Regions from separate parts of the Priestia sp. TSO9 genome, predicted to be linked through region 3. Evidence: predicted binding sites of a transcription regulator. Region 3 holds the regulator's gene; each other region holds the start of a gene.
What was found. Region 3 encodes Rex, which represses fermentation and respiration genes when NADH is low (regulators of the CRP and FNR family bind a similar motif). Its sites were predicted from a motif close to TTGTGAAATATTTCACAA; they were not measured.
Positions count from the first base shown of each region.

Region 1 (7,895 bases), on a different contig from region 3:
AACTATTTTTCAACTTTTATATGAATTATGTACGTTTTGTTATCAACCAATAGGGAAGAAAAAATAGGGGGAAGAGAAATATGGCGTTTATGCAATGTGATTTTTTTTCAGAAGTATTGCAAATAAGTACTTCAATGAACGTTTTGATACCGCAGCAAACAAAATCTCAAATTGGTTTACAAACCAATACAAGAAGTGAGAAGCACCCTACGCTCTATTTATTACACGGTCTTTCTGATGATCATACGATATGGATGAGAAGAACATCGATTGAACGTTACGCATCAGAATTAGGACTTGCAGTTGTAATGCCAAATGTAGATCGCAGCTTTTATAGAGATATGGCTTATGGAAAGAAGTATTGGACGTTTGTAACAGAAGAACTTCCTCAATTGGCTAGATCATTCTTTCCGTTATCGGAAAAAAGAGAAGATAATTTTGTAGCTGGCCTTTCTATGGGAGGATACGGCGCTTTAAAATGGGCGTTTCGCAAACCACATCAATTTTCTGCAGCTGCCAGTTTATCAGGAGTGATGGACGTTGAAGGGCTTGGAGGACGTGAAGAAGTGCAGTTCTTAGATTATCCTTTGATTTTTGGCATGCCGCCTGTTATTAGACCTGAGGATGATCTTTTCTGGCTGCTTGAAAATCGCCGGCGATATGGAGAAGTGACTCCGCGTATTTATCAATGCTGTGGAACAGAAGATTTTTTATATCAGGAAAATAAACGTTTTTCCGAGCGCTGTAAGCAAGAGCCTATTTGTTTTACATATGAAGAAGGAAAAGGAAGTCACGACTGGGCATATTGGGATCAAAAAATTCAAGATGTGTTAAAGTGGCTGTTTAGTGAAAAGTAGGGAAGGTAGTTTTCAGTGGTGCCGGCTTCTAGTAGTATAATAAAGAAAAATGTTTACTTGGTCGATAGACTAAAAGGAAATGGGAGTCGGTACGAATGGGGAGAAAAAAAGTCACGATTACAGAAGTAGCAAAAGAAGCGGGTGTTTCATTAGCTACGGTATCAAGAATCTTCAATAATAAAGACGGTAAAATTAAAATTAGTGAAACAACTAAACAAAAAGTACTAAAAGCAGCAGCTCATTTAGGGTATCAGACGAATCCATTTGCGGCAGCTCTGCGGGCCCAAAAAACAGGGATTATCGGCATATTGATTAGAGATTTAAAAGATCCGTTTCTAATTGAACTATTAAAAAAGGTACAGCAACAAGTCCAAAGTCGAGGGATGGACGTTCTTATTGGACACACGGATTACGAAGAAACAACGGCTGAGCGTCAATTAAATGTTATGATGAACCATTGGTTTGATGGGGTCATTTTATTAGACTATGTAGCTGCTCAGCATCCGTTTGTAGATGTATTAAAACAATATCAAAAGCCTTACGTTTCTCTTACAGGTGACGCCTCTTCTGCACTTTGGCCGATTGTACATGTAGATGATGCGGTGGGAATGCAATTAGCTGTTGCTCACTTAACGGACCTTGGTCATAAGAATATAGGGTTCGTTGGAAAAGCTGTAAGTGGAGTCGAGTACCGTCTGTCTCTTTTTTATCAGTATGTACCGTCAGCAAACGCAAAGTTTGTGAAAGAAGATATGAATGACTCAGATGAACTATATCAGTTTATAAATGAGCTAGCTCATCATCCAGATCCTCCAACTGCGCTTATTTGTGCTACGGATTACATCGCTCTGAAAGTGATACACTGTGCGTGGCAAAACGGGCTTCACGTTCCAGCAGATTTGTCTGTTATAGGGTTTGATGATATTACAGAAGCTAGTGAAGCGCATCCTCCACTAACAACTATCCGTCAACCGATGGAAAAAATGGCTGAAAAAGCAGTAAACCTCTTACTTCAGCAAATTCAGGATCAGCAAGAAATAGATCAGATACAGTATAAAATGGCACCTGTATTAGTAGAGCGTGAGACCACAAAACGTATGAATTGATAAGGAATGTATATACTATTCCTGAAAGTGTGAGACAAAAAGTCCACACTTTTTTGCATTAACCATTGCGTCCACTTCCCTCTTTCTTATACACTGTATGCTGTAGGGGAAAAAACCAAGCTTTAATATGTTTGGAGCGATTTGATGACACAACAAAAATTAGATAAATATGAAATTATGGACGTTAGCTTACTAGCAGGTAAAATTATGTTAGAAAGCGGAGCAGAAACGTATCGAGTAGAAGACACAATGATGCGGATTGCAGCGTCTTACGGTATAAAAAAATCCCACAGCTATGTGACGCCAACAGGGATTATGTTTTCACTTGAAACGAAAGAACCGACGAAAACGAAGTTAATTCGTATTTCCGAACGAACGACCGATTTAAAAAAAGTAACCATGGTAAATAGCGTCTCAAGAACAATCAGTCAAGGAAACATTTCCTTGGAGGAAGCGTATGAAATGCTACAAGAAATTGAAGCAACGAACGTAGCTTTTCCACTATGGGTTCAACTTGCAGCTGCATCCATTTCTAGCGGATGCTTTTTAATCATGTTTCAAGGTTTATGGACGGACTTTATTCCAGCCATGTTTTCAGGAGGTCTCGGATTTTTAACCGTGGTGTATTTCCACCGTCTTATTCCGATTCGCTTTTTTGCTGAGTTTACCGCTTCGTTAGTTATTGGACTTTTATCAGCTCTCTTAGTCGCTTCAGGACTAGGCACGCAAATTGATAAAATTATTATTGGATCCGTTATGCCTCTCGTTCCTGGCTTATCCATTACCAATGCAGTGCGAGATTTAATGGCGGGACATTTACTGTCTGGATTATCAAAAGGAGCAGAAGCGTTTCTGACGGCATTCGCTATCGGTGCAGGTATTGCCATTGTATTTACGCTTCTATAGAAGGGAGGCATCATATGCATATCGTAGAGCAGATAATTACAAGTTTTATTGCTTCAGCAGCATTTGGGATCATTTTTAATGTTCCACGTGAATCATTATTAAAAAGTGGCTTTGTCGGAATGATTGGCTGGCTCATTTACTATTTGCTAACGTTCTATGGCGTAGATGAAATTCCAAGCACAGTTGCATCGGCCTTCTTTATTGCTATTATTAGTCAAATTTACGCAAAAATTTACCGAACGCCGATCATTATTTTCACCGTAGCAGGTATTATTCCGCTAGTTCCAGGAGGAACAGCATACGATGCCATGCGTAACTTTGTAGAAAATAATTATAATGAAGCGATTAGTCTTGCAGCGAAAGCCTTTATGATTTCAGGTTCAATTGCCATTGGTATTGTGTTTTCTGAAGTCATCAACCAAATCATTCGTCAATCTAAATTAAATGCCAAAGCAAAATATCGACCGTAGAGAAGCAAGCTCAAATCAGAGCGTGCTTTTTTTATGAAAAAAATAAACAGAACCTTCACTTTTTTTGTCACAAGAAAGTCACGTTTTAGTCTAAAAACGTTCAAAAAATGTACGTGCACAGCTAAAAAAATAGACTATACTATGTAAATAGAAAGAGAGATATTACATATGTATGTGAAACACTGAGCATATCTCTCGAATTATTATGCTCAATATTTCACAATGTAAGTAAAAGATACTCAGAAATGAGCAAAGTATCTATGGAAATGATGAATGTTCTTATATATGAAAGGAGAAAGAAGATGGATACAGTTATACTATCGCGTATTCAATTTGCATCAACGACGCTGTTTCATTTTATCTTTGTACCGCTATCTATCGGTCTTGTCTTTTTAGTAGCGATCATGGAAACGATGTACGTAGTAAAAAAAGATGAACAGTATAAAAAGATGGCAAAGTTTTGGGGACACTTATTCCTGATTAACTTTGCTGTCGGAGTCGTAACAGGTATTTTACAAGAATTTCAGTTTGGCATGAACTGGTCAGAGTACTCACGGTTTGTAGGAGATGTATTCGGTGCGCCGCTTGCTATTGAAGCACTGCTAGCGTTTTTTATGGAGTCCACTTTCCTTGGACTGTGGATTTTCGGGTGGGATCGTTTGCCTAAATGGCTGCACTGTCTATGTATTTGGCTTGTTAGTCTAGGTACTATTTTTTCAGCGTTCTTTATTTTAACGGCTAATTCTTTTATGCAGCATCCGGTTGGAATGGAGCTGAATAATGGACGTTTAGAAATGAATGACTTCTTTAAATTGTTAACAAACGGTCAGCTGTGGGTTGAATTCCCTCATACCATTTTAGGTTCGTTTGCAACAGGCGCCTTTTTTATCACGGGTGTCAGCGCCATTATGCTCTTGAAGAAAAAACATTTGGCTTTTGCCAAAAAATCATTTCAAGTTGCCATTATTGTAGGGTTAGTTTCAGGTGTAGGAATTGCGTTATCTGGTCATGAACAGGCTGGATACTTAGTTAAAACACAGCCCATGAAAATGGCCGCAAGTGAAGGATTATGGGAAAACAGCGGAAGTCCAGGCGCTTGGACGGTAACAGCAAATATTCACCCCGATGAAAAGAAAAATACGGGCGAAATCAAAATACCTTATTTATTAAGCTTCTTATCATACGGGAAATTTTCAGGTTCCGTTCCTGGGATGAATGAGCTGCAGGAGCAGTATACGGCGAAATATGGAGCAGGGAATTATATTCCACCCGTTCGGACAACATTTTGGAGTTTCCGCATTATGGCTGGTCTAGGTGGCGTATTATGTGCATTAGGCATTTGGGGCACGTACTTGCTTTCTCGTAAAAAGCTTCAAGAAAGCAAACTATTTTTACGTATTATGACGATTGCCATTGCCTTTCCGTTCCTTGGAAGCTCAGCAGGTTGGATTATGACAGAGATTGGCCGTCAGCCTTGGGTTGTATTTGGCTATATGAAAACGGAAGATGCCGTGTCTCCTGGTGTAACAGCAGGTGAATTGCTGTTTTCTATTATCTCGTTTTCGTTCTTTTATTTAATTTTAGCTGTGATTATGGTGTTCTTGTTCGTTAAAGAAATTAAAAAAGGTCCAGATCACGATCATGAAGCACACACAAAAGTAACATCAACTGATCCGTTTACAAAGGAGGGATACAATGTTTTCTCTTAATGAATTCTGGTATTTACTAGTATCCATTCTGTTTGTTGGTTTTATCTTTTTAGAAGGCTTTGATTTTGGGATTGGAATGGTGTCTCGTTTTTTAGGAAGAAACGACTTAGAGCGACGAGCTTTTATTAATACAATCGGTCCTTTTTGGGATGCAAATGAAGTTTGGCTAATTTCAGCAATCGGTGCTATGTTTGCCGCTTTTCCAAACTGGTATGCAACGCTATTAAGCGGGTCATATGTTCTTTTTGTTCTTCTTTTGCTTTCGCTTATTGGCCGCGGTGTAGCATTTGAATTTCGAGGGAAAGTTGAAAAACAAGCGTGGAAAAATGCATGGGATTGGGTTATCTTCTTTGGAAGTCTTTTTCCACCGCTCATTTTTGGTATCTTATTTTCAGCGCTAATGAAAGGACTGCCTGTTGAGCGCAACATGCAAATGAATGCCGGCTTTTCGGATATTGTTAATCTATATACCATCACAGGCGGCGTTACGTTAACAATGCTTTGCTTATGGCACGGACTTATTTTTGCCACGATCCGTACGATGGACGATATTAGAGATCGTTCACGTAAGGTCGCTATGAAGCTTTTGCCTATAAATGCCTTATTACTTCTTATCTTTTCAGGCATGACGTTTTTTGAAACAGATTTATTCAGTAATCATAGCCGCTTGATGCTATATACATTTTTCATCGGTATTTTCGTGTATTTACTAGCAGGATTTTTCCTTACACGTAAAAAAGATGGATGGGCATTTGCTATGTCTGGCTTAATTTTAATTTTATCAATTTCCTCTATATTTGCAGGATTGTTTCCAACCGTTTTGGTTAGTTCAATCAATGAAAGCTATAGTTTAACGATTCATAATGCAGCATCAGGGAATTATTCCTTAAAAATTATGTCTTACGCTGCTATTGCATTACTGCCTTTTGTGTTAGGTTATCAAATTTGGAGCTACTACGTTTTCAGAAAACGTGTAGATCATAAGGAGCATATGGAGTATTAATGGGTAGAAATTTAATGGTTTACAACGGAATAAAAATGGTTCTTGCCGTGTTAATAGGGCTTATTACTATTCAAAGTGTAGCCATTATTTTTCAAGCTAAGTGGCTCGCCGAAGTAATTACCGCTCTTTTTCATGGTGAAAGTTTAACTTCGCAGACAAAAGCAATCGGATTGTTTTTGTCTGCCTTTATGATTCGTCAGATCGTAAGTTTTATAGTAAAAAAAACAGCATATCAATTTGGAGTCAAAACGACGCAGGAACTTCGTTTGATAGTCATGCAAAGCATTTTTTCATTAGGACCGCGTTTTACCAAAGATGAAGGAACAGGAAACTTGGTGACGCTCATCACCACAGGCCTACAGAAGCTTCGCGCTTATCTCGAGCTGTTTTTGCCTAAATTGGCCGCCATTAGCGTTACACCTTGGCTAGTGCTTGCTTTCGTCTGGTACCATGATCGGCTTTCAGGCATTATTTTACTTGTGACCATGCCAATTTTAATTTTATTTATGATTTTGCTTGGATTGGCTGTACAAAAAAAAATAGATAGCCAATGGGAGACATATCACGTGTTGTCCAACCACTTTGTAGATTCGCTTCGAGGGTTAGAAACTTTAACATTTCTCGGGAAAAGTAAGAAACATGCTGAAACGATTGAAAGAGTCAGTGACCGTTATCGAAAAGCGACAATGGGAACGCTCCGAATTGCTTTTTTATCTACGTTTGCTTTAGATTTCTTTACGATGTTATCTGTAGCCATCGTGGCTGTTATGCTTGGTTTGCGGCTGGTGAACGGGTCTATGACATTAGAACCTGCACTTATGATTTTATTGCTGGCGCCTGAATATTTCCTGCCGATACGAGAAGTCGGAAACGATTACCATGCAACATTAGACGGAAAAGAATCCGGAGATGCATTACTTAAGATTGTGAAGCGGGCTGAAAAACCGTCTGCTAAAAAAGAAGCTGTTCCTAGTTGGACTGAAAGCAGTGAACTTCAATTACGTCATATTACTGTCAAATATGACAAAGAGCAGCCGCCTTCTCTTGAAGATGTGTCACTGCATGTTAAAGGAATAAAGAAAATTGGAATCATCGGAAAAAGCGGAGCTGGAAAATCGACGCTTATTGATATACTCAGCGGCTTTGTACAATCTACAGAAGGTTCTGCTGAAGTAAACGGCGTGCCAATTGATTTACGCTCAGATGCTTGGCAAAAGCAGATTACGTATATTCCTCAGCACCCATTTATTTTTAATGGAACAGTAAAAGAAAATATTGAATTTTATCAAGACAGAGGCGGCTCATATGATTATCAAGATGCTTTAACGAAAGCAGGACTTTTATCAACGGTTCAACAGATGCCTAAGAAGGAAAATGAAATGATAGGGGATGGGGGACGGCAGCTTAGCGGCGGCCAAGCTCAAAGGATTGCTCTAGCAAGGGCATTTCTAAGCGACCGTCCTATTGTTATGCTTGACGAACCAACGGCACAAGTCGATATTGAAACGGAATATGAATTAAAGCAAGATATTTTAACGATGTTCCAAGAGAAGTTATTTATTTTAGCTACGCACCGTCTGCATTGGATGAAAGACATGGATCTCATTGTTGTAATAGAGGACGGAAAGGTTGCAGAAATCGGTAATCATCAAGAACTGATTCAAAAAAAAGGAGCTTACTATCAATTTTTACATGAAGAGGAGGAGATATGATGAAATATAAAAGTTGGATATGGCCCTACTTTAAAACATATAAATATCGTATCTTTTCTATCTTATTACTAAGCATGTTAACGATTGGTTCTGCTTGCGCGCTAATGTTCACGTCAGGTTATTTGATTTCAG
Region 1 is NZ_JAJEKD010000016.1:303,947-311,841, reverse strand. It holds gene LJC66_RS26470 (alpha/beta hydrolase) at 81-857, shown strand; gene LJC66_RS26465 (LacI family DNA-binding transcriptional regulator) at 953-1,963, shown strand; gene LJC66_RS26460 (threonine/serine exporter family protein) at 2,108-2,869, shown strand; gene LJC66_RS26455 (threonine/serine exporter family protein) at 2,884-3,339, shown strand; gene LJC66_RS26450 (cytochrome ubiquinol oxidase subunit I) at 3,642-5,048, shown strand; gene cydB (cytochrome d ubiquinol oxidase subunit II) at 5,035-6,051, shown strand; gene cydD (thiol reductant ABC exporter subunit CydD) at 6,051-7,763, shown strand; gene cydC (thiol reductant ABC exporter subunit CydC) at 7,760-7,895, shown strand, end outside.
Region 1: LJC66_RS26450 (cytochrome ubiquinol oxidase subunit I) is a predicted target of Rex. The motif match lies at 3,545-3,562, and genes of this name have one in related genera.

Region 2 (7,895 bases), on a different contig from region 3:
TCTAAAATCATCTCAGCGAATAATGCATCAAGCACCTTTCCGTTGGATTTTTGCGGTGAATTAAGTAAATTCTTTTTCATAAGAAATCAACTCCTTGGCTTTTTTATAATATAACACAAATATTCTGACTTTTCAATCATTTAAACCAAGTATTTTAATCTATTTTTTTTCACATAAAAAGGCCGCCCTTTTGTTATAAAGCGCGGCCTTTTATTACGAATCTGCGGCTTTTTCTTTTACTTCCGCATAGTAGTTTTCATATTCAATAAATTCAGGAGCCTGATGAGCTGCCATGATACCGTGGTAGCTGATATCTAAGCCCACTTCTTCTTCTTCTTCCGTAGATCGAAGCGGAACCACCAAGGAAATAACCTTTAACCCTATCCACGTCGTAACAAATCCCCAAGCGCATAGAGCGATTAACCCAAGAAGTTGAACGCCAAATAATGTCCAGCTCCCTCCTGTAAACACACCGCCGTCTGTAGAAAACAAGCCTACAGCCAACGTGCCCCATATTCCCGAAGCAGCGTGTACAGGAAAAGCTCCTACAGGATCGTCGATTTGACGTGCTTCGAGCCAGTTTGTAGCTGCCATCATTAATAAACCAGATACAGCTCCAATAAAAATAGCAGATGGTGTGTTAACAAAAGCGCACCCGGCCGTAATGCCAACCAGTCCGGCAAGTGATCCATTTATCACAGAAGGTGCATCTGAACGGTTGTAGCGAAATAAAGTATAAAATAAAGTAGCTGCTCCGCCTGCTGCTGCTGATAACATTGTGACAATAGCAATGTGACCAATTCTAACGTCAGTAGCACTTAGCGTACTTCCTGCATTAAACCCGAACCATCCAAACCATAATAAAAAAGCACCCACTGATGCAAGCGGCAAATTGCTTGGAAGAGAAACAGAACTAATTCCATTTTTCGTGAACTTCCCTTTTCTCGGTCCAATCATTATTGCAGCTGCTAAAGCTGAAAAACCGCCAAGAGCATGAATAACTGCCGAACCGGCAAAATCAAGCATCCCTAACTTACTAATCCATCCGCCTCCCCAAATCCAGTGGCCGGCTATAGGATAAATAAATGTAGTCATTAAAATCGCATATAAAAGATATGCGCGGAAATTAATTCGTTCTGCCACCGCTCCAGAAACGATAGAAATGACCGCAATAACAAATGCACATTGAAACAGCCAAAACGTTTCAAGCCCAATTGGAATGTCAAGGTGCGATAAATTACCTGAGAGCGCAAAACCGCTTTTACCGACAACTCCACCTAAATCATCACCGTACATTAATCCAAAACCAATTAAATAGAAACAAAGCGTTCCTATTGTAATATCAGCGAATACTTTCATAATAATATTCACGCTATTTTTGTAGCGGACAAAACCTGCCTCTAGCAAGGCAAAGCCGCCTTCCATTAACAAAATCATCGCCGCTGTTAACACGACCCACGTTGTATTTATCCCTAAACTTAGTTCATTAACACTCATATCCCAACGCCTCCACTGCTTTTTAATCGTTTTATTTCTTGTACAATAGCAGGCGAAAGCGTAATTTCACTTGTTTCTTCATTTTCCGCTTTTATTAATTCAAGAACTTCATGAAGTTCTCGCATTTGTGCTTTAAGGTGATCAATTTTTTTAAAGCGCTCCTTTACGTATACCATATACTCGACCGCTTGATGCTGACTTAAAGGACGCCCGGTAAAAAATTTACGAAACGTTGATAGTGATTGATACCAAGCTTCTTCAGCACGTTTCTTCTCTTCGTATTTACTAATTTTCGTTTTTATATCTTCTATTTCTTGTGCTTTAGCTTCTTTTAACTTCATTATAAATTCAATTAATTTTAATTGAGGCAACGTAATGACCACATTATGATAAAGTTCATCCACTACAACCATGTTATATCTCCTTACATAAGATGTTATATTCTGATTATATGTAGAACACTATAGTAAGTCAATGTAATTTTTTGAAAACTCTTTAAATAGTAAATGCGCCCTATCTTTTTAATACTTATAGAATATTAAGTTCGTATGTGTTGAAATATGACGTTATTTGTTTTATCGTAGGAAGAGGAATCATGTTAGTTCCCTATTTTAATTTTATTTACCTAGGCAATTATTCGCTTTATTTTTTATAAACTTTTATTAAACAAAGGGTTACGAGGTTCTTCACTTATTTTTTCAACGAAATGAGTTGATTTTATCTCGTATTAAAATTAAAATAGAATTATGTGCAAGATTTCACAACTTCACAATGTAGTTTGAAAGTCTAGCAGATAACTAGGAACTACATATGCAACAGTATCCAGCAAAGGAGGACTTTTCATGTCTCAATCAACTATTCAAAAATCAGCTGCAGAGGAAAATGCTGCTGTACAAACAGAAGCGGCAGTTAACAAAGGTCAAGCGGATGTGTTAGATCAATTGTTAAAGCCTGAAGTACAAGAAGCTCTTACTGTTCTTGTAGATAATTTACCAAAATTATCTGAAATGGTAACGGTGCTTACAAAAACTTACGACGTTGCGCAATCATTATTAACTGACGACGTATTAAAAGAAGATCTACTTGGTGGAGTAAAAGAATTTATCGAGCCGGTAGAAGGAACAGTAAAAGGTCTTGCAGCTACTGCAATCGAAGCAAACGATCGTGCAGAAGCAAATGCTTCTAATTCAATCGGTTTATTCGGTTTATTACGCATGCTTAAAGATCCACAAGCTCAAAAACTATTCCGCTTTGCACAAGCGTATTTAGACATTACAAACGAAAAACAAAAATAATTTTCATTAAAAAGTGTGGACGGAGGATCGACTATGTCAAAACATATTTTAATTTTAGGCGGCGGTTACGGTGGTTTATTAACTGCAATGACAGCTCGCCAACACCTAAGTGCGGATGAAGCAAAAATTACAGTAGTGAACCGTTTTGCTACTCACCAAATCATTACAGAATTACACCGTCTAGCTGTAGGCGGCGTTTCTGAACAAGCGGTAGCTTTACCACTTGATAAATTACTTAAAAACTACAACGTTGATTTAAAAATTGCAACGGTAAAAGAAATCTCACCAGATCAACGTGAAGTATCTCTTGAAGATGGTACAAAATTAAGCTACGACTACCTTGTTACAGCTTTAGGTAGTGAAACTGCTTACTTCGGTATCCCTGGTTTAGAAGAGCACAGCTTCGTTCTTAAATCAGTAAATGATGCAAACCGTTTACGTGCACACGTAGAAGCTTGTATCGCTGAATACAGCAAAACAAAAAATAAAGCTGACGGTACAATCGTAGTCGGCGGTGGTGGATTAACAGGTATCGAACTTGTTGGTGAATACGCTGACTTAATGCCAAGCCTATGTCTAAAACACGGTGTTGATCCAAAAGAAATTTCTCTATACTGTGTAGAAGCAGCTCCTACAGTTCTTCCAGGCTTCCCTGCTGAATTAGTAGAGCGCGCTCAATCAAGCTTAACAAAACGTGGCGTTACATTTGTTACTGGTACACCTGTAACAAAAATGGATGCTACAACTGTTGAACTTAAAGACGGCAGCAAAATTGAAACAAAAACAATGGTATGGACTGGCGGAGTTCAAGGTAACTCTGTAGTTGCTAACTCAGGTATCGAAGTAAACCGCGGTCGTGCACTTGTAAATGAATTCTTACAATCTACATCTCATAAAGATGTATTCCTTGCTGGTGACTCAGCGGTTGTAATGGGTCCAGAAGGTCGCCCTTACCCACCTACTGCTCAATTAGCTTGGCAAATGGGTGAAGTTGTAGGCGTGAACTTAGCAGTAGCTATTCGCGGTGGAGCAATGGAATCATTCGTTCCTGTCTTCTCTGGTACACTAGGAAGTCTTGGACGCAAAGATGCAATTGGTACAATCGGCGGAAACAAAACGCAATTAAAAGGTTTACCAGCATCACTTATGAAAGAAGCAAGTAACGTTCGTTACTTATCTCATATCAAAGGATTATTTGCATTAGCTTATTAATCCGTCTTAAAACGAAAGAGGAATTCTCCTCTTTCGTTTTTTTATTTACATAAGCCAAGAAATAAGAAGCGGCAGCGTAATCAACGATAAAATAGCACTAATAACAAAAGCAGATGCCGTTTCGTTTTCCAAGCTTTCAAACCGCAAAGCAATCATCGCTGCTACAGCAGACCCAGGAAAAGCTACCAGTAAAATAGCTTTTGTCACTTCATCTGAAGACAACCCTATCCATACTGCAATTCCGAGCATAACGATGGGTTGAACCGCTACTTTTAAGACGGCTATCCCAAGCGCCCCTTTACTAAAGTTAATTTTTCCAATTCCAATCGTTACTCCTACCGCAAACAAAGCTGCTCCCGATGTAATACTTCCGATTTGATCAAGCATATCCTGTAAAAGTTTAGGTGACTGAAAGCCGCAAAGCGTTAAAATCACTCCAATTAACGGTACACATGCCAAAGGCTCAGATAAACCATGCAAAATGGAATGAACCGTTACTTTAAATAAACTTGTTTTCTCTTCCCCTTCTTTTCGCCCCCGTTGTCCAACGGTTCCTAAAATCGTTGCCAGCGGATCTAAAATCGCGTTTACCACGATTCCTGTTATAGCAATTGGAATCGCTACGGCGCCTGCACCAAACAATCCTCCGAGTACCGGAATGCCCATAAAAGCAAACGTTGGCTGAGCTGAGTTTAGAGCAAACATTGAAGAAGAAGTTAACGTATGCTTCCCTGCATACTTCACGATGAGCAATATAATGAGGTAAAACCCGACGATTCCTAAAATCAGCGCTACTAAAAACGGCCATTCGTCTATGAGTGTTTTTCTTGGCGTTGTCGTTACACCTACAAATAAGTGTGCAGGAAGCGCAAACTTCGTTACTAATGTGTTGAGCCCCTTAGACGTTTGCTTATCAAATTTTTTAAAGCGCCCTGCTAAATAACCAAGCAAAATGACAAAAAAGATAGGCGCGAGAATGAGAAAAATTTGACCTATGCTCATTTATCATTCACCTCATTCATTTTTCGCCTTAATCGTTTTATAAACAGGCTGCCATACCGCTGCTTCTACAAGTTCATTTACATTTTGCTCGCTAACAGTTGCTACGTTATCTTTTACAGCAGCATCAGCAACTGCTACAGCAACCGCCTTTGATACTTTTTGAAGATCTTTAATGTTGGGAAGAAGCGTATCTCCTTTTGTATCTGTTTCTGCTACACGCGCTACTGCATTGGCTGCTTCTGCAAACATAGATTCAGTAAACTTTTGAGCGCGAACCACAATGGCACCTAAACCAAGACCCGGAAACACAAACGCATTATTAGCCTGTCCGATTTCATAAGTATGCCCGTTATATTCAACGGGTTCAAATGGACTTCCCGTTGCAATAAGGGCTTTTCCTTCCGTCCATTTTATAATATTTTCTGGAACAGCTTCAGCAAGTTTAGTTGGGTTTGAAAGCGGCATAATCACCGGGCGCTCTACATGCTTTGCCATTTCTTTAATAATTTCTTCGGTAAAAGCATCCGTGACGCCTGATGTTCCAATTAAAATAGTGGGCTTCACTTGCTTGACAAGCTCCAACAGTGAAATTTTATTTTCATCGTCTTTTTCCCATTCTTTAATCTCTTCATTTTGGCGAACATACGGCTGTTGAAAAGGAGCTAAATCTTCCATATCTTCGGTTAACAGACCTCTGTAATCATATGCCCAAAAACGATCATACGCTTCTTCTTCAGATAGCCCTTCAAGCATCATCGCACTATGAATACGATCAGCATTCCCAATTCCGGCAGATCCCGGTCCAAATACAACAACCCTCTGATCTTTTAGGGGCATTCCTGTAATGCGCACCGCTGTTAAAACGGCTGCAAGAGTAATCACTCCCGTTCCTTGAATATCATCATTAAACGTTAAAATTTTATCGCCATATTCTTTCATAATATGACGCGCGTTAATATTCCCAAGATCCTCCCAATGAAGAAGCGCTTTAGGAAACTTGGTCGTTATTTCTTTTACAAATTGAGCAATAAAGCGATTATAGTCTTCTCCTTTTACTCGTTCATGACGATTTCCTAAATACAAAGGATCTTCAAGAAGCTTTTTGTTATTGGTCCCCATGTCAAGAACAACAGGCAGTACGCGGCTTGGGTCAATTCCCGCAGCAGCTGTATAAACCGCTAACTTTCCAACTGCAATATTTATCCCTCCTACACCCCAGTCCCCGATGCCGAGAATACTTTCTGAATCCGTTACAACGAGCAAATCAATATCTTCACCGTCAAGTCCTAAGTTTTCAATTGCATCACTTAATCGGTCCGCTTCATTTACGGATAAATATAGTCCGTCAGGACGGTGGTATTCATGGCTGTATTCTTGGATGGATTGACCTACAGTAGGCGTGTAAATAATGGGAAGCATTTCACTTAAATGATCGTTCAATAAACGATAAAATAAGACAACGTTCCGGTTATGTAGATCATTCAACGAATTATTTTTTTGAAGATCATTCGGTGCTTTCTTGAACTGCTCATATGCTCTTTTTGCCTGTTCTTCTAACGTTAAAATCGTTGGAGGAAGAAGTCCCTGCAGATGAAGCTCTTCTCTTTCTTCTTCAGTAAAAGCAGAACCTTTATTTAAATAAGAAGTGGATAAAACTGATTTTCCTTTTAGTGAAGTTGAAATTGACCCATCTTTTTCTACTTTATATGCTCTCATATTTTTACCTCTTTTCCTAAACAATTAGATAGGGTTAGGTTCAGCCAAGAGATATATTTTTAACCATTTATTTTTAATGAAAACAAAAAAGAGATTGAGCCATAACTACATCCATACAATCTAAAGACGAACAAACGGGATAAATGAAACCTGTGTTCAACCTAACAATAAAAAAATCCGAACGATTCATCGTCCGGATCTTCCTTACACGAAAATACGTTTTTTCCCGTCTCGTTTTTTATACCACACTATAGTCTTCCTGCTCACTTTCTGAGTAATTAGGTGGATGTATATGTGAAGGCACAAGACATTCATAGCTTTCCCCTTCTAGCCTATCCTCCAGCTCTTGTTTGGCTTGACTAATCAGCTCTTGATTTTCTATCATTTCAATCGCCGTAGCCGCTATGGCTTTTCCAGCTAACAACATCGCATCGTGGGCATACTCCGTTTTCCCTTGAGCAACAGCTTGCCATGTATGAAACGGCGTAGCATAAGCCCACGTTGCAGTCACGCACTGTGCAGTGGGAACATTCCAGCTAACGTCTGCGACATCAGTTGATCCTGTCATGAAGGAAACATTTTTAGACATAGGAGCAATTTGGTTGAAGACTGGATGATCCGCTAAAGCTCTGTCTAGCAGTGAACCCACTTGTTTTTTTGCTGCTTCTTTATCTTCAGCGGATGTAGATTCGTAAATAGCTTTGGCAAAAGCTATTTCTTCATGTTTCACTTCAGCCAAATTTATCTGCATCATTTGCTTATGCATCAGCTGCTCCATTGTTTGATTTGGAATTAGATTAGCGCAGGCTCCTTGAATTTCCTGTTCCATTTGTGTTTCAGTCATTAAAGCCGCTCCCTTTGCAATTTTCACAACGCGTTCATAAAGTTCTTTTACTTGAGATGGCTTCGGAGCACGAATTAAGTACATCACTTCCGCTTCTGCTTGAACAACATTAGGAGAGATGCCTCCGCTGTTTGTAATGGCATAGTGTACGCGCGCTTCATCTATCATATGTTCACGCATATAATTTACACCAATATTCATCAACTCTACAGCGTCTAAAGCGCTTCTGCCAAGGTGAGGACTAGCAGCTGCATGACTGCTTCTTCCTTTAAATTTAAAAGTTGCTTGCATAACCGCATTCGATGACGTATGCATAACACCATTAACGG
Region 2 is NZ_JAJEKD010000013.1:1,002,035-1,009,929, forward strand. It holds gene LJC66_RS13310 (IDEAL domain-containing protein) at 1-80, opposite strand, end outside; gene LJC66_RS13315 (ammonium transporter) at 214-1,497, opposite strand; gene LJC66_RS13320 (hypothetical protein) at 1,494-1,910, opposite strand; gene LJC66_RS13325 (DUF1641 domain-containing protein) at 2,340-2,792, shown strand; gene LJC66_RS13330 (NAD(P)/FAD-dependent oxidoreductase) at 2,826-4,004, shown strand; gene LJC66_RS13335 (AEC family transporter) at 4,050-5,006, opposite strand; gene LJC66_RS13340 (NAD-dependent malic enzyme) at 5,019-6,722, opposite strand; gene LJC66_RS13345 (M20 family metallopeptidase) at 6,961-7,895, opposite strand, start outside.
Region 2: LJC66_RS13325 (DUF1641 domain-containing protein) is a predicted target of Rex. The motif match lies at 2,244-2,261, and genes of this name have one in related genera.

Region 3 (7,895 bases):
ACCGCTGCTGCAGCGGATAATATGCCTTCTTTTTTACAATTCCTAATAAATCACTCAATTCAATCGAAATCGTAAAAAATTCATATTCTCCTCTTTCTACAAACGATCTTTCATGCGGAATAACAGCATTTCGTTGAAAAAGCGGATAAATTGTTCTTTCTTCTTGATCTAAAAGGTTACTCTCCTCTTTCACTGCTGCCATATAAACAGGAAAACCCGAGGAGCGTGTAATATGAATGTCATACGAAAGATGATCTCCAGCGAATCGAGGCTGTAGCTTCACATCACGAGTAACATTCCACTTCTTTAACGGATAAAGCAAAACGGCTGCCGCATATAATCCAAAAGGTAAGAAGCTATAAAATAAAAACCAGCTGACAAAGCCCCCTTGAAACATCGCGTAAGAAAACGTAGCAGCAAAGATGCAGAATAAAACGAACCAGTCCCTACATTTATTCCATATCACTTTTATATACTGTTTCATAAAGTACCTCTTACCTTTTAACAGGTACTTTCGTATCAGCCATAATTTGCTTCATCACATCATCCGCTGTTAAGCCGCTGTACTGGGTATCAGATCTTAGCATTAATCGATGTGCACACACATACGAAGCAAGCTCTTGAACATCATCAGGAAGACAGTAATCTCTTCCCTTCACTAACGCATATGCTTGAACGGCCTTCATAAAGGAAACCGTTCCACGAGGACTGATACCTAACGAAACATGTGGATGAGAGCGCGTTTTGCGAATGATTTCGATGATATAGTGCTTGATCGCATCATCTACATAAATACTGCTTACAGTTTTTTGAGCCTGTACTAATTCTGGAATGCTCATGACGGGTTTGACATCTTCAAGATTAACTTGAGTCGATACGCCGTTTAAAATTTGAAGCTCCTCTTCCTGCGTAGGATACCCCATGCTTAATTTGAATAAAAATCGATCCAGCTGCGCTTCTGGCAAATGATAGGTCCCATCAAAATCAACAGGATTTTGAGTAGCCATCACAAAAAAAGGCGCTGGAATTTCCCGGGTGATACCATCGGTTGTTACATGATGCTCAGCCATTGCTTCTAAAAGCGCCGATTGTGTTTTAGGAGAAGTCCTGTTAATCTCATCAGCGAGTACAATGTGGCTCATGATAGGACCTGGACGAAAATGAAATTCCATGTCTTTTGGACTGTAAATAGAAACACCTGTTACGTCGGACGGCAGCAAATCGGGCGTGAATTGAATTCGTTTAAATTCTGCATCAATCGATTTGGCCAGTGCCTTCACGAGCATCGTTTTCCCCACACCCGGCACATCTTCAAGCAAAATATGCCCCTTTGCAAGCAAAGCAACCAAACTCAACGTAGATACATGACGCTTTCCAATTACAATTTGATCGATGTTTTCTAATACTTGGTTTAATTTATTATTAATATGATCCAGCTGAATCAACGAAGCTCCCCCTTAAAACTCAGTTAAGCCTTGAGTTTAGTATGTTTTTCAATAAACATAGTACTATCTTAACAAATTTTAAAAAAATCTGAAAATATTAATGCACGCAAAAAAGCGACCAAGTGAGTACTTGGTCGCTTTTTTAGGTAGGGCAGTTATTACATCATGCCGCCCATTCCACCCATGCCGCCCATGTCAGGCATTACAGGTGCTCCGCCTTCTTCTGGCTTGTCAGCAACAACTGCTTCAGTTGTTAAGAACATAGCCGCTACAGAAGAAGCATTTTGAAGAGCTGAACGCGTTACTTTTGTTGGGTCAACGATACCAGTGTCTAACATGTTTACCCACTCGCCAGTTGCAGCGTTAAATCCAGTTCCAACTGCTTCGCCTTTTAGACGCTCAACGATTACTGATCCTTCTAAACCAGCGTTGTGAGCGATTTGACGTACAGGCTCTTCAATCGCACGTAATACGATGTTGATACCTGTAGCAGTGTCACCGTCAGCTTCGATGCTTGCTACTTTATTATAGATATTTACTAATGCAGTACCACCACCAGCTACGATACCTTCTTCAACCGCAGCACGCGTAGAGTTTAATGCATCTTCAATACGTAATTTACGTTCTTTTAACTCAGTTTCAGTTGCCGCACCAACTTTAATTACAGCTACGCCACCAGCAAGTTTTGCTAAGCGCTCTTGTAATTTTTCACGGTCAAACTCTGAAGTTGTTTCTTCAAGCTGAGCTTTGATTTGGTTTACGCGTGCTAGGATATCTTCTGCGTTTCCTGCACCGTTTACAACTGTTGTATTTTCTTTTGTTACAACAATTTTAGAAGCGCGACCTAATTGATCGATGCTTGCTGTTTTTAAGTCAAGACCAAGCTCTTCAGTGATTACTTCTCCGCCCGTTAGAATAGCAACGTCTTGTAGCATTGCCTTACGGCGATCACCGAAACCAGGAGCTTTAACAGCTACAGCTGTGAATGTACCGCGAAGTTTGTTCACAACTAATGTTGCTAAAGCTTCGCCTTCTACGTCTTCAGCGATGATTAATAGAGGCTTGCCTTGTTGAACAACTTGCTCTAATACCGGTAAGATTTCTTGAATGTTACCGATTTTTTTGTCTGTGATTAAGATGTATGGATCATCTAATACAGCTTCCATTTTATCTGAATCAGTTACCATGTAAGGAGATGCATATCCACGGTCAAACTGCATACCTTCTACCACTTCTAATTCAGTTGTGAAACCTTTTGATTCTTCAAGTGTGATAACGCCGTCGTTACCAACGCGCTCCATTGCTTCAGCAATTAATTGACCTACTTCTTCGTCAGCTGCTGAGATAGCTGCTACTTGAGCAATTGAATCTTTACCTTGAATTGGTTTAGAGATTGCTTTTAGTTCTTCAACCGCTACAGCTACTGCTTTTTCCATCCCTTTACGGATACCCATTGGGTTAGCACCAGCCGTTACGTTTTTAAGACCTTCTCTGATCATTGCTTGCGCTAAAACTGTTGCAGTAGTTGTACCGTCACCAGCAACGTCGTTTGTTTTGCTAGCAACTTCCGCTACTAATTTAGCACCCATATTTTCAAATGCGTCTTCTAATTCGATTTCTTTTGCGATTGTTACACCATCATTTGTAATAAGCGGTGAACCGAATTTCTTTTCTAATACAACGTTACGACCTTTTGGTCCAAGCGTTACTTTTACAGCATTTGCTAATGTATCTACACCACGTAGCATTGCGCGACGTGCTTCTTCGCTAAATTTAATGTCTTTTGCCATGTTCTTTGACCTCCTCAAGATGTTCTTAATAATCTATTTTTTACGTATGATAAGTTTGTGGTTAAAATTAGCCGATTACAGCTAAAATATCGCTTTCGCGTAAAATTAAGTATTCAGTACCTTCGTATTTCACTTCAGTACCCGCATATTTTGAGAAGATGATACGATCGCCCGCAGCTACTTCTAAAGCTACACGCTCACCGCTTTCTAATACTCGGCCTGTACCAACAGCAACAATCTTACCCTCTTGTGGTTTTTCTTTTGCACTGTCCGGTAACACGATACCGCTTGCTGTTTTTTCCTCAGATTTTACAAGTTCAATCACTACGCGATCACCTAATGGCTTTAACAAGTGAAACAACCTCCTCAAATAATATGTTTGCATTTTTATTAGCACTCAACCTCGACGAGTGCTAACACAATTATTATATTAAAACAAAGTGGGTTTTTTTTGCAAGTATTAAACAAAAAAAATTTAAAATTTACGACAACTACATATAATAGTCTTAGATTTCGACGATTTTGAGAAATAAAGCATTCTTTTCTCTGTTCAATAATATGTATGTTACAATACGAGCAAGAAGAAATTACTAACTTTACAGTACTTCTTCGACATATATACATAAAAACCTTTTAAAGGAGTATAGAAGATTGGAAAAACGTTATTGGTATGTTATCCTCACCTACATCCTTATGCAGTTTTCAGGAGTTGTTGGTATACCGCTGTTAAAATTAACAGGAATGTTTGATGACTATCCAGTTCGAACAGCGAATGTCCTGCTTTTGACTTATTGGACTATCATTAGCTTTATCCTTGGCTTACTTATTGTCTTACTGCTGCTGCGTCGTGACATGTCCATGCGTATAGAACATGCTGGAAAAACGATTGCTGTTGCCTGGTCAGTCCTTGGGGTGTTTCTCGCTATGGCTGGTCAAGCTGTAGCAGGTATGATCGAACACGCTCTTGGCATTACCCAAGTATCTGAAAACACACAAAATATTGTTAACCTTGTTAAAGCAACACCGTTCCTTATTGTCGTTACATCTGTTATTGGACCAATACTAGAAGAGATTATTTTCCGAAAGATTATTTTCGGCTCTCTTCACAAACGATACAATTTCTTTATCTCTGCATTTATTAGTTCCCTTATTTTCGCTGCGGTACACTGGGATTTTAAACATTTACTTGTGTATACAGCCATGGGATTTGTATTTGCATTCCTTTATGCAAGAACAAGACTAATTGTTGTACCTATTATTGCTCATGTTTTGATGAATACAATCGTTATTTTATCTCAAACTATTTTTGCAGATAAAATTATAGAAATGCAAAAACAAGCAGAACAAATGCAGTTTATTTTTGGAGGCATGTTTTTATGAAGAATATCCCTTTAACACGAGGGTTTATTTATATTATTATGGGGATTTTATTTACTTACTTGGCAATTCAAAATGCTCAGGAAACCGTGTGGAATTTCCCCACAATCTTATTTGCACTCGTAGCCGCATTCGATTTCAGGTTTGCGGTTCGCATCTTTATCTTGCACTACAAAATTAAAAAATTGCAGCAGCAATATAAAAATCAAGATGATTCATCTAAATAAAAAAACCACTGTTTCAGTGGTTTTTTTACATACTAACATCTTCTCTTTCTTGCTCTGCCCTTGCCTTTAACACTTTGCGATACGAAATGCGGGAAATAATGATGCTGATTTCATACAAAATTAAGAGCGGCACTGTCACCATCATGTGCGAGAGCAATTCCGGTGGTGTAATAAGTGCGGCAATAACTAGCAGTACGAAATAGGCATATTTTCGAATTTGAGATAAAAACATAGGCGTGATAATTCCTAATCTCGTCAAAAACATCACGACGACAGGAAGCTGAAACAACAGGCCAAAAGGCAGTGTGAGCTGCATTAAAAAAGAAAAGTATTCATTAATGCCAATCACTTGGTTTACATTCAGCTCATCAGAAACGCGCGTCATAAAATCGACGACAAATGGAAACAACACAAAATAAGAAAAAGAGACACCGCCGATAAAGAGAAAAATGGAAACAGGAATATATCCAAGCGTTACCTTCCGCTCTTTTTCATATAAACCAGGACTAATAAATGCCCAGAGTTGATACAGTGCAACAGGAGCTGCAAGTACACAGCCGATAATAACAGCAAACTGCATATAAATCTTAACTGGATCTGTTAGCCTAAATGCATTCATCGTTAAATTTTTTGCCTCATCAGCATGCTGTAAATAGACAATGACCTTATCCGCTATAAAGAAGCCGCCAATTGTGGCAATCACAAAGAAAAATAAAACAATTAAAATGCGTTTTCGCAGCTCTCCTATATGATCATATATTGACATTTCTTGTTCGGTCATACTATGATCACCCTCTTACTCTTTGTCATCTACTTGACGCTGTTTATCTTTTTCACGATCTTCTGATGCACCGCTAGCGGCATGCTTAAACTCTCTAAGCGTTTGGCCCACTGATCTTCCTAGCTCCGGTAACCGTTTCGGTCCAAAAATAAGCAGTGCTACAATCGCAATAATAATCCAACTGCCTGCTCCAATCCCCATATTCCCACTCTCCTTATTAATTTAGACTTAAGGAAATCGTAACATAGTCCGCCTTATTCAACAGGATAATTTTTCAAAAAGTAGACAAGCGACTGTAATTCTACAGCAAGATCAATATGGTGCAGTCGAATCTCATCCGGTACGTTTAAGCGTGCAGGAGTAAAGTTTAGAATCCCTTTAATTCCGCAACTCACTAAACGATCGGTAATTTGCTGAGCAACAGTGGCAGGAACGGTTAAAATCGCCACTGAGATATCATCACTCATATAATCTTCCAATTGGTCAAGGTGATAAACCGGCACGTCGCCTACTTTTGTACCGACTTTATCTTCTATCACATCAAAAGCGCACTCAATTTTGGTGTTATTATTTTTAATAAAATTATAATTTAAAAAGGCCGTTCCCAGATTCCCTACGCCAATCAGTGCTACTTTCGTTACTTCATCTTGGTCTAACGTTTTACGGAAAAATGTAAGTAAATAATTCACATTGTAGCCGTATCCCTTTTTCCCTAATGCTCCAAAGTAAGAAAAATCCCGGCGAATAGTAGCAGAATCAACTTTCACTGCCTCACTTAACTCCGCTGACGAAACACGCTGTTTACCAGAAGCATGCAAGTTTTTTAAAAAACGATAATAAAGCGGCAATCGTTTAGCCGTTGCTTGTGGTATTTTTAATTGTTCAGTGTTCACGTTGTACCCCCTCAGTTCATGTATGTCGTTACTAACATTTTCAAGTCATATTGCATTACCTTTCACAAAGCCTCAACCGCTTTGAGGTAGCGCTTCCAATTCTCTCTCTTTTCTCTTGTTTTATATATACTCCGCTTCACACCCCGACGCCTTTTGTCTATCCAGCACTACTTAAAGTCGGTAGCTAGAACGAAGCAATGTGCCCTTCAAAGGATTCGTTTGTTAGTCATGACGGGTTTTCTACATCCATCATATATAAGTTCAGAGATGCACTTATCTCTTATTTTAACATAGTATCCTGTATAAAATGTGCAGGTAAAATCATTTTATTTCATGAATCAAAACATTCGCTTCATCATTTGTCCTTGTCCCTCTACAAATTACAAACGCTTGTAAGAAGAACTTGTAGTTGAAAATATGTTAAAATACACTATGGATATACTACTAGAGGTGAAAAAATGATTATTCTACAATTGAACGGTATTACAAAATACTATGGGGCAGAACCCATTTTATCGAATATAAAGTTAGAAGTACAATCAAAAGACCGCATTGCCCTAGTGGGACGAAACGGTGCTGGTAAATCAACTTTATTAAAAATTATTGCTGAGCAGCTTTCTTATGACAGCGGAGAAATTATTAAACCTAAAGGTGTTTCCATTGATTATATGGGACAAGATACAGTTCTTGAGTCAACACTCTCCATATGGGAAGAAATGATGACGGTCTTTGCTCCGTTAAAGAAAATGGAAAAAGAATTACGTACGCTTGAAACGAAGATGGGTGATCCAGACATTTTTAATGATTCAGTTCAATACGAAAAACTAACCAAAGAGTACGACCAGCTTCAAGTAACGTTCAAAGATTTAGGCGGCTATCAATATGAAGCGGATACACGGTCTATTCTTCACGGTTTCCGTTTTTCAAACTTTGACTATAGCACCCCTATTTCCTCCTTGAGCGGTGGACAAAAAACGCGCTTGGCTCTTGCAAAACTGCTTTTAACAAAGCCAGACTTGCTTATTCTCGATGAGCCTACCAACCACTTAGATATTGAAACTTTAGCATGGCTGGAACAGTTTCTGCAAGGGTATGAAGGAGCTATTTTAATTGTTTCACACGATCGTTACTTCCTTGATAAAGTCGTAAATCAAGTGTATGAAGTCACACAAAAAACAACGGTCAAGTACACGGGCAATTACTCTAAATACCTTGTACAAAAAGCAGAGCGATATGAAAAAGAGTTGCGTCAGTATGAAAAGCAGCAAGATGAAGTCGCAAAACTGAATGATTTTATTCAGCGAAACATCGCCCGCGCATCGACTACAAAACGTGCGCAAAGCAGACGGAAACAGCTCGATCGAATGGAGTTAATAAATCGA
Region 3 is NZ_JAJEKD010000005.1:4,602-12,496, reverse strand. It holds gene LJC66_RS01185 (DUF58 domain-containing protein) at 1-484, opposite strand, end outside; gene LJC66_RS01180 (AAA family ATPase) at 495-1,445, opposite strand; gene groL (chaperonin GroEL) at 1,604-3,235, opposite strand; gene groES (co-chaperone GroES) at 3,303-3,587, opposite strand; gene LJC66_RS01165 (CPBP family intramembrane glutamic endopeptidase) at 3,887-4,615, shown strand; gene LJC66_RS01160 (YdiK family protein) at 4,612-4,839, shown strand; gene tatC (twin-arginine translocase subunit TatC) at 4,865-5,620, opposite strand; gene tatA (twin-arginine translocase TatA/TatE family subunit) at 5,636-5,821, opposite strand; gene LJC66_RS01145 (redox-sensing transcriptional repressor Rex) at 5,875-6,513, opposite strand; gene LJC66_RS01140 (ABC-F family ATP-binding cassette domain-containing protein) at 6,972-7,895, shown strand, end outside.

Region 4 (7,895 bases), on a different contig from region 3:
CCCGTTGGAATTCCGATAGCCATCGTCGTAATAGCAAAAAACACATTCACATTAGCACCTGCACCCATCGTGAAGAAATGATGCACCCATGTGAAATACGATAGAACGCTAATAATCATCATTGAAAAAACCATAGACTTATAGCCAAATATCTTCTTTTGAGAAAACGTTGCAACGATTTCAGAAAAAATGCCGAATGCAGGAAGTACAACGATATACACTTCAGGATGTCCCCACATCCAAATTAAGTTAATGTACATCATCGGATTTCCTCCGCCGGTCATAGTAAATAAGTGTCCGTCAAAGAAGCGGTCAATAAACAATAAAGCAAGCGTTACGGTTAATACAGGAAACGCGAAAATGATAATAATACAGCTTGCTAGAACGGACCACGTGAATAGCGGCATATGCATAAGTTTCATGCCCGGCGCACGCATTTTTAAAATAGTCATAATAAAATTAATTCCAGAAGCCAAGCTGCCAATACCTGATATTTGAATACCCCAAATATAAAAATCTTGACCTGGTCCAGGACTGAACTGCATGCCAGAAAGCGGCGGATAACTCAACCATCCTGCATCTGGCGAGCCGCCGATTACAAACGACAAATTAAAAAGCATGGCGCCAAAGAAAAATAGCCAAAAGCTTACCGCGTTTAAAAAAGGATAGGCGACATCTCTTGCTCCAATTTGAAGCGGCACAACAATGTTAAAGAAAGCAAACATAAGCGGCATTGCCATAAATAGAATCATAATAGTTCCGTGCGTAGTAAAAATTTCGTTGTAATGATTAGAATCTAGAAAATGCCACTGAGGGAATGCTAGTTGCATACGCATTAATAATGCATCTACTCCGCCTCGAAACAGCATCAATAATGAAGAAAGCATATACATAATTCCAATTTTTTTATGATCCACCGTTGTGAGCCACTCACGCCATAGCCACTTCCATTTTTTAAGATACGTAAGAACAAAAATAATACCGGCTAGTGTTAACAAAATGGCGACATCTGCTCCGTAAATCATAGGTTCTCCTGTCACGAAAAAATGAGATGAAAAATCTTTTAATTTGTCTAACAACTTATTTTCCTCCTTCCTGGTGCTCATGCTGTGTATGTACTTGTTCTTCAGAAGCCACATTCATAGTCTTCATGTCTCCATTTTTCATATGGTGATGCTGACTATAATATTGACCACCGTTTTTAATGACAATTTCTTGGAATAAGCCTTTAGGAATGGTAGAATACGATTTTTCTAGAGAAAGACCTTGTTGGGCAAGATTGCTATAATCAGCTTTTGTTAAAGCTGGTGATGTTTCTTTCACTTGCTTTACCCATTGATTAAATTCTTTTGTCGATGTAGATTTAACTTTAAAGTTCATATGAGCGAACCCTTCACCCGTAAAATTAGCACCCGAACCAAAATATTCTCCCTTGTGATCAGCTTGCAGCCAAAGCCCCATTGCCATTCCCGGCATGGTATATAATTGTCCTCCCAGCTGGGGTACCCAAAAAGAATTCATAGGTGCATCTGACGTTAGCACGAATTGAACGGGCACATCTTTTGGAATTTTGACATAGTTCACTGTCGCAATATCTTGATCCGGATATTGAAATAACCATTTCCAGTCAAGGGATGTTACTTCAATCGTTAGCGGCTTTACATCTTTTTTCGGCGGATCTGCTAAGTCATACGTCGTCTTGGCCGTAGCGAAACCTAAAATACCAATAATAATAATGGGGATGCCCCACCAAATAAATTCAAGACGCTTACTATCGTCCCAATCTGGCCGATACGGAGCCTTGTTTCCAGGCTTATCGCGGTAGCGTAAAACGATATACACAAGCAGACCTAAAACAGGAATAACAACAATTGTGCATAAAATTATGGAAAAAATAATTAACTGGTATTCTTTTTGAGCCACCGCCCCCTGCGGATTTAAAATCAAATAACGACTATCACAGCCTGCTAAAAAAATTGTGATGAATACGGAGAGAATGATTAACTTGCTAATATGCATTGATTTTTGCTTTCTCACCTAAGTTCAGGCTCCCTTCCTCTAAATCTCTGTACATAATAATGGTATATAAACGTTCATATTAGAGATGCATCTCAACAGATCAAAAGGCTAAAAACCTCCTAACATATTGAAGTTTGTCATGACATATTGCTTACTCCTAAAAAATTATCATGTTGCGTTGTTAAAGGGTGTGATATTTATCACACTTGAAGCGATTTTTATCTAGTTTAAATGGCTTTACCATAATTTCGTCACATATTTGGGTAAATGTGGTGTGAAATGCCTTGCTCCTAGCGCGTAGATTCTGATAAAAGCAAAAAGCTCTTCCAGTTCTTATTAACTGGAAGAGCTTTTTAGGAGTAATGAAGTATGGAGCTTTATTTCTTACTAGTTTGTTTGCTTCACATGCTGAAACATCCAATCAATCATTTTTTGTTAAGACAGTTATGACTTCTTTATATTCCTCTAACTCTTTGGTCTGTGCGAGGGTATTGATTTTCTCTAGCGATAAAAGAGAGCTCTGAATAATAAATGTGCGAGGCTCTGTATCATTTTGCAGTAATTCATCAGAGATAAACGTCACAAATTCCAGACTCTTCTTTTGCTCCTCTTGATTTGTTAGTTTATTTTCAATCACCCGTTTTAACTTCGCGCTTACGCGCGTAAGCTCAGTCGAAAAATGACTTTCTCTTTTCTCATTAAATACCGCAGAGTAAACGGAGGGATTAAATAACTGTTCTTTTTGTTCTGCTACTTCGATTACGATTTCCTCTATACGCTTCATACAATAACGGACAATTTGTTCAATAGGCAATGGATAGTTTAGTGCTTTATTCATTTTAAATATATTGTTAAGCATTCCTTCTAGCAGCACAGCTCCATCAAATAAATAAGGAGAAGTCTTAGACGGGAAAATCTGCTGCAAACGTTCATATATCCAGTTGAATGTTGCTGTTTTTAACTCCTCTATATATTGAAATGTTTTGATCTCATTTAAAACGAGTGTACTTTCAATCATTTCAGGAATTTTGTTTTGCTCTGCAAAGTTCAGCATAAAAATTATCTGTTCTTCAAATACCTTCTGATTGTCTCCTTTATATTCAATGGCTACTTTTTCTCTTTGTAGAATAAGTGATTCTTGCAAAGACGAAAGTAATGAGAGAAGCAGTTCGCTTTTAGATGAAAAATATTTATAAAATGTTCCTTTTGAAATCCCGCTTCTTTCTAATATATCTTGTACCGAAGTGTCTACGTATCCTTTTTCCATAAAAAGCTGGTGCGTATGCCTTAAAATATCGAGCTGTTTTTGATTCATTGCTGCTACTCCTCTGTTTACAATTTACTTTTTATTTAGTATAACTTATCTGCTTTTTCCTACGTGAATTTTATCCTTTTTCCTTGATAAACAACTAAAAATAATTATATACTATCAGTACATTTTTATACATATAGTATAAAAATGTACTAATAGTATAGGTTAATTTAACAAAGTAATTTCTAGCAAGTAACAACTACTAAGCGCTATGTAGTTAGTAGATTCCAAATTTATACCTATTCTGAAGGAGGAATAAGATCATATGAACAAAGAAGTCATTCCCGTTACAGACATTCCAAAATTCCAATCACGTGCAGAAGAGTTTTTCCCTATCCAATGGTATAAAGAAATGCTGAACAACCATCCTGTTTATTTTCATGAAGAAACAAACACATGGAATGTATTCCAATACGACCATGTTAAACAAGTCTTGAGCAACTACGAATTTTTTTCAAGCGATGGACAAAGAACCACTATTTTTGTTGGGGATAATAGTAAGAAAAAAAGCACATCTCCAATTACCAATCTTACAAACTTAGATCCTCCTGACCACCGGAAAGCGCGATCTTTACTTGCTGCAGCTTTTACTCCTCGCAGTTTAAAGAACTGGGAACCGCGAATTAAACAAATTGCAGCAGACCTTGTAGAAGCGATACAAAAGAATTCAACTATTAATATTGTTGACGATTTATCTTCTCCTTTTCCTAGTTTAGTTATAGCAGATCTATTCGGCGTACCGGTAAAAGACCGATATCAGTTTAAAAAATGGGTAGATATTCTGTTTCAGCCTTATGACCAAGAAAGATTAGAAGAGATTGAACAAGAAAAGCAGCGTGCAGGAGCTGAATATTTTCAATACCTCTACCCGATTGTCATTGAAAAGCGCTCCAACCTTTCTGATGATATTATCTCAGACTTAATTCAAGCCGAAGTTGATGGTGAAACATTCACAGATGAAGAAATTGTACACGCTACCATGCTGCTTTTAGGTGCAGGAGTTGAAACCACAAGTCACGCCATTGCAAATATGTTTTATTCTTTTTTATATGACGAAGAGTCGTTATACAGCGAGCTGAGAAACAATAAAGAATTAGCTCCAAAAGCAGTAGAAGAAATGCTTCGATATCGGTTTCACATCTCCAGACGAGATCGGACGGTTAAACAAGATAACGATTTATTAGGCGTTAAGCTAAAAAAAGGAGATGTTGTTATTGCGTGGATGAGCGCATGTAATATGGATGAGAATATGTTTGAAAACCCTTTTTCTGTAGACATTCATCGCCAAACTAATAAAAAACACTTAACGTTTGGGAACGGACCTCATTTTTGTTTGGGCGCCCCTCTTGCTCGACTTGAAATGACAATCATATTAGAAGCCTTTTTAGAGGCCTTTTCTCATATCGAACCATTTGAAGATTTTGAATTAGAATCGCATTTAACTGCTTCAGCTACGGGGCAATCTTTAACGTATTTGCCGATGACGGTGTACAGATAAAGGTTATGTACATGATAAAGTAGAGAAACATGAAAGAAGTTTATCTTCTCTCATGTTTCTCTTTTCTTTTATTATCTCGTTTAATTATTTATGTACCAAGTTTAGGAGGCCGTTAATATGATTTAAAGCAGACAGTACCGAAATTCAAGTGACGATGAGCTGGTTAACGAAATATCAGCTATTGCCTTCTCTGCCTTAATACATCTTCTATAAAATGCTGATACAAATAATTAATAAGAGCAGTCGCAATCGAGATGGCAAAAAGTTGAAAACGCGTCATGTTGACCATTTTGTATACCTTTAGTTTTTCTGCCAGACTCGTCAAAGGATAAGCAAATAGATAATCAAATAGAACGTTAATCAGCAAATATTTTTTGAAATTTCCATAGGTCAGCTTGAATACCCAAAAATTAGCTACAAAAAATGGTCCAAAGATAAAAGATATATCGCTTGAAAGTTTAGGAAAAAGAGGTTTTCTCACTTTCCACCAAGTAAAGCTTTTAGATAACTCACTTATAAAAGCAATAACTAATGAACTAAATGTTAAAACAGGTAGGTATCTTTTAAAGACAAATTTATCAACTTTTACTATAGACAGCCAAGGCAATAAAAGTACTGCCAAAAGCGTTAACTTTCCTTTCATTATGTACCCAACTCCTGCCGTTACGAAAATGTAAGCTAGATCATATCCTCTTTAGTTTGTGTAATACGCTCTTTTTTATGTGCTTATTACACTGCGTTAGTTTTTTATTCGCCTTTTATTACAAGATTTTTTGCTTTCAGGAAATTATTGATTCTCATATTCTGCATGTGCATGGAGAAAATACGGAGGTGAATGTTTAAAAGGAGGAATTAAAAATGACTACAGTACGTGAAGTTATGACTAAAGATGTGAAAGCTTGTGCACCGCACGACCCAGTAACAGCAGCTGCAAAATTAATGCGTGATATTAATTGTGGTTCTGTGCCGGTGTGTCAAGAAAATCGAGTAATGGGAATGATCACAGACCGTGATATCGTATTAAACTGCGTGGCGGATGGAAAAGATTGCAGCACTGTGCATTGCCATGATTGTATGACTAAAGATGTAATTACGTGTTCTCCGGATACGGATATTCACGAGTGTGCACGTATGATGGCTGACCATCAAATCCGCCGCATTATTGTAGTGGAGAATAATAATAATATGGTTGGAATCTGCGCAATCGGCGATCTTGCGACAGTGAACGTATATGTTGATGAAGCTGGTGCAGCATTAAGCGAAATTTCTAACCAAGTTCATTAAAACTTTTCAGCATATAAATCCTTAATGCTTGTACAAAATAACCCTGTCTGCAAGGAGGTGCTAACATGCCAAATTTAAACGATAACAAATTTAAAAAGATTCAGTCTGAGAGTCAAAAGCAAGGAAAGTCTCAAGAAGAATATGCGGCTGAGCTTGACGCTAATCGTGCAAAAAGCCAAAAGAAAAAGTAAGAATAAAAAGGGATTACAATCGGCAGAGGCTCGTTTGTAATCCTTTTTATCATCCCGTTTTGTTACAGGCTGCGATCAGTTATAAATGTATAGTGAGTATATGCTTCATACTTTTCACCTGGCTTTAATACACAAGAAGGAAAATGCTTATGATGAATAGCGTCCGGTAAACCTTGTGTTTCTAGGCAAACACCAAGGTATTTCTCTGAATGAACTCCTCTAATTTTGAATTCTTCGTCTAGATGATTTCCCGTATAGAGAACGATTGAAGGCTGATCCGTTTTGACTTCTATTTTGCGGCCGCTTGCAGGATCAAATAATGACATCTGATTTTCAGCTTCTGCTTCTAAAAGAAATGGATGATCGTATCCTTTACCCACTAATATATTTTGCAGATGTGTGGATTCGACTCCTTCCTTGAGACTATGTCCTTCTCTAAAATCAAATGGGGTATCTGTGACGTTTAACACTTCTCCAGTAGGTAAAAGATCATCATTCAACTCTAAGAATTCGTTACTTTTCAGCTTCAAAACATGATCCAACACCGTTTCTTTTAGATTTCCGCTTAAATTGAAATACGTATGATTTGTTAAATTAATAAGAGTATCTTGATCTGTTATTCCTTCGTAAGAAATATGGAACTCATTTTTATTCGTTAATGTATACGTAACTTTCACTTCAAGGTTGCCGGGATAGCCTTCTTCTCCGTCTTTACTTACATATGTAAATTCAACGCCTACATAATCACTTGCATCAATTGTTTTGGCATTCCATATTTTGTGACTAAATCCTTCTGCTCCGCCATGCAGATGGTTGTTTCCTTCATTTTTCTCTAGACGGTAGGTTTCATTATTAAGCTCAAACGCTGCTCCGCCTATACGCCCTGCTACGCGTCCGACCACAGCTCCGAAATAAGGAGAATACTTTTGGTATTCTTCTATTGAATCAAATCCCAATACAACACTTTCAATCTTCCCTTCAGAATCCGGCATTTCAATATTTGATATTACACATCCATAGTCAAGGCAGGTGATTTTAAGCCCTTCATCATTTAATAAGGTATAAGCATGTACAGCTTGATTGTTTAGTTCGCCAAATTTCTCTGAGTTCACTTTCATTTTTAATCAGTCCAATCCTCTTTTTATTCATAAATTGCTCAACGAACCCTGCATGTTATAAACATCGGATATGTTGTTATAGTTCCCTCTGCAATCTTTCCTGAATCTTCATTATTCTCATTTTATTGTAATCGTGTACATTTCTTAATTCAAGCTTGAATGATAAAGGCTGGCTACCGTTTGTTATTGCTATTTCTTCAGTATTCCTAAGTATTCTTCCCAAGGTCCTACATCTTCTCTATATCGTTCTGCCATTACTCGAACAATTTGCGCAATATGGGTTAAATCGTGAGCAACCCAAGTCGAGAGCAGCTCTCTGACTTTTACTTCCCCAAACTCAGGGTGTTCTCCTCTCACTTCAAGGTGCTTTTCATGCTTAACTAGCAGCTTTAGTTGATGTAAATTCTGTATTCTTACCTTTTTGAATTCAAGAAGCTTCTCTTCAATAGAACTAGTAGATTCCTTGTTTAAAT
Region 4 is NZ_JAJEKD010000013.1:239,969-247,863, reverse strand. It holds gene qoxB (cytochrome aa3 quinol oxidase subunit I) at 1-1,079, opposite strand, end outside; gene LJC66_RS09515 (cytochrome c oxidase subunit II) at 1,081-2,019, opposite strand; gene LJC66_RS09510 (TetR/AcrR family transcriptional regulator) at 2,441-3,334, opposite strand; gene LJC66_RS09505 (cytochrome P450) at 3,597-4,829, shown strand; gene LJC66_RS09500 (hypothetical protein) at 5,008-5,472, opposite strand; gene LJC66_RS09495 (CBS domain-containing protein) at 5,688-6,113, shown strand; gene LJC66_RS27710 (hypothetical protein) at 6,179-6,304, shown strand; gene LJC66_RS09490 (aldose epimerase family protein) at 6,367-7,422, opposite strand; gene LJC66_RS09485 (DinB family protein) at 7,612-7,895, opposite strand, start outside.
Region 4: LJC66_RS09515 (cytochrome c oxidase subunit II) is a predicted target of Rex. The motif match lies at 2,208-2,225, and genes of this name have one in related genera.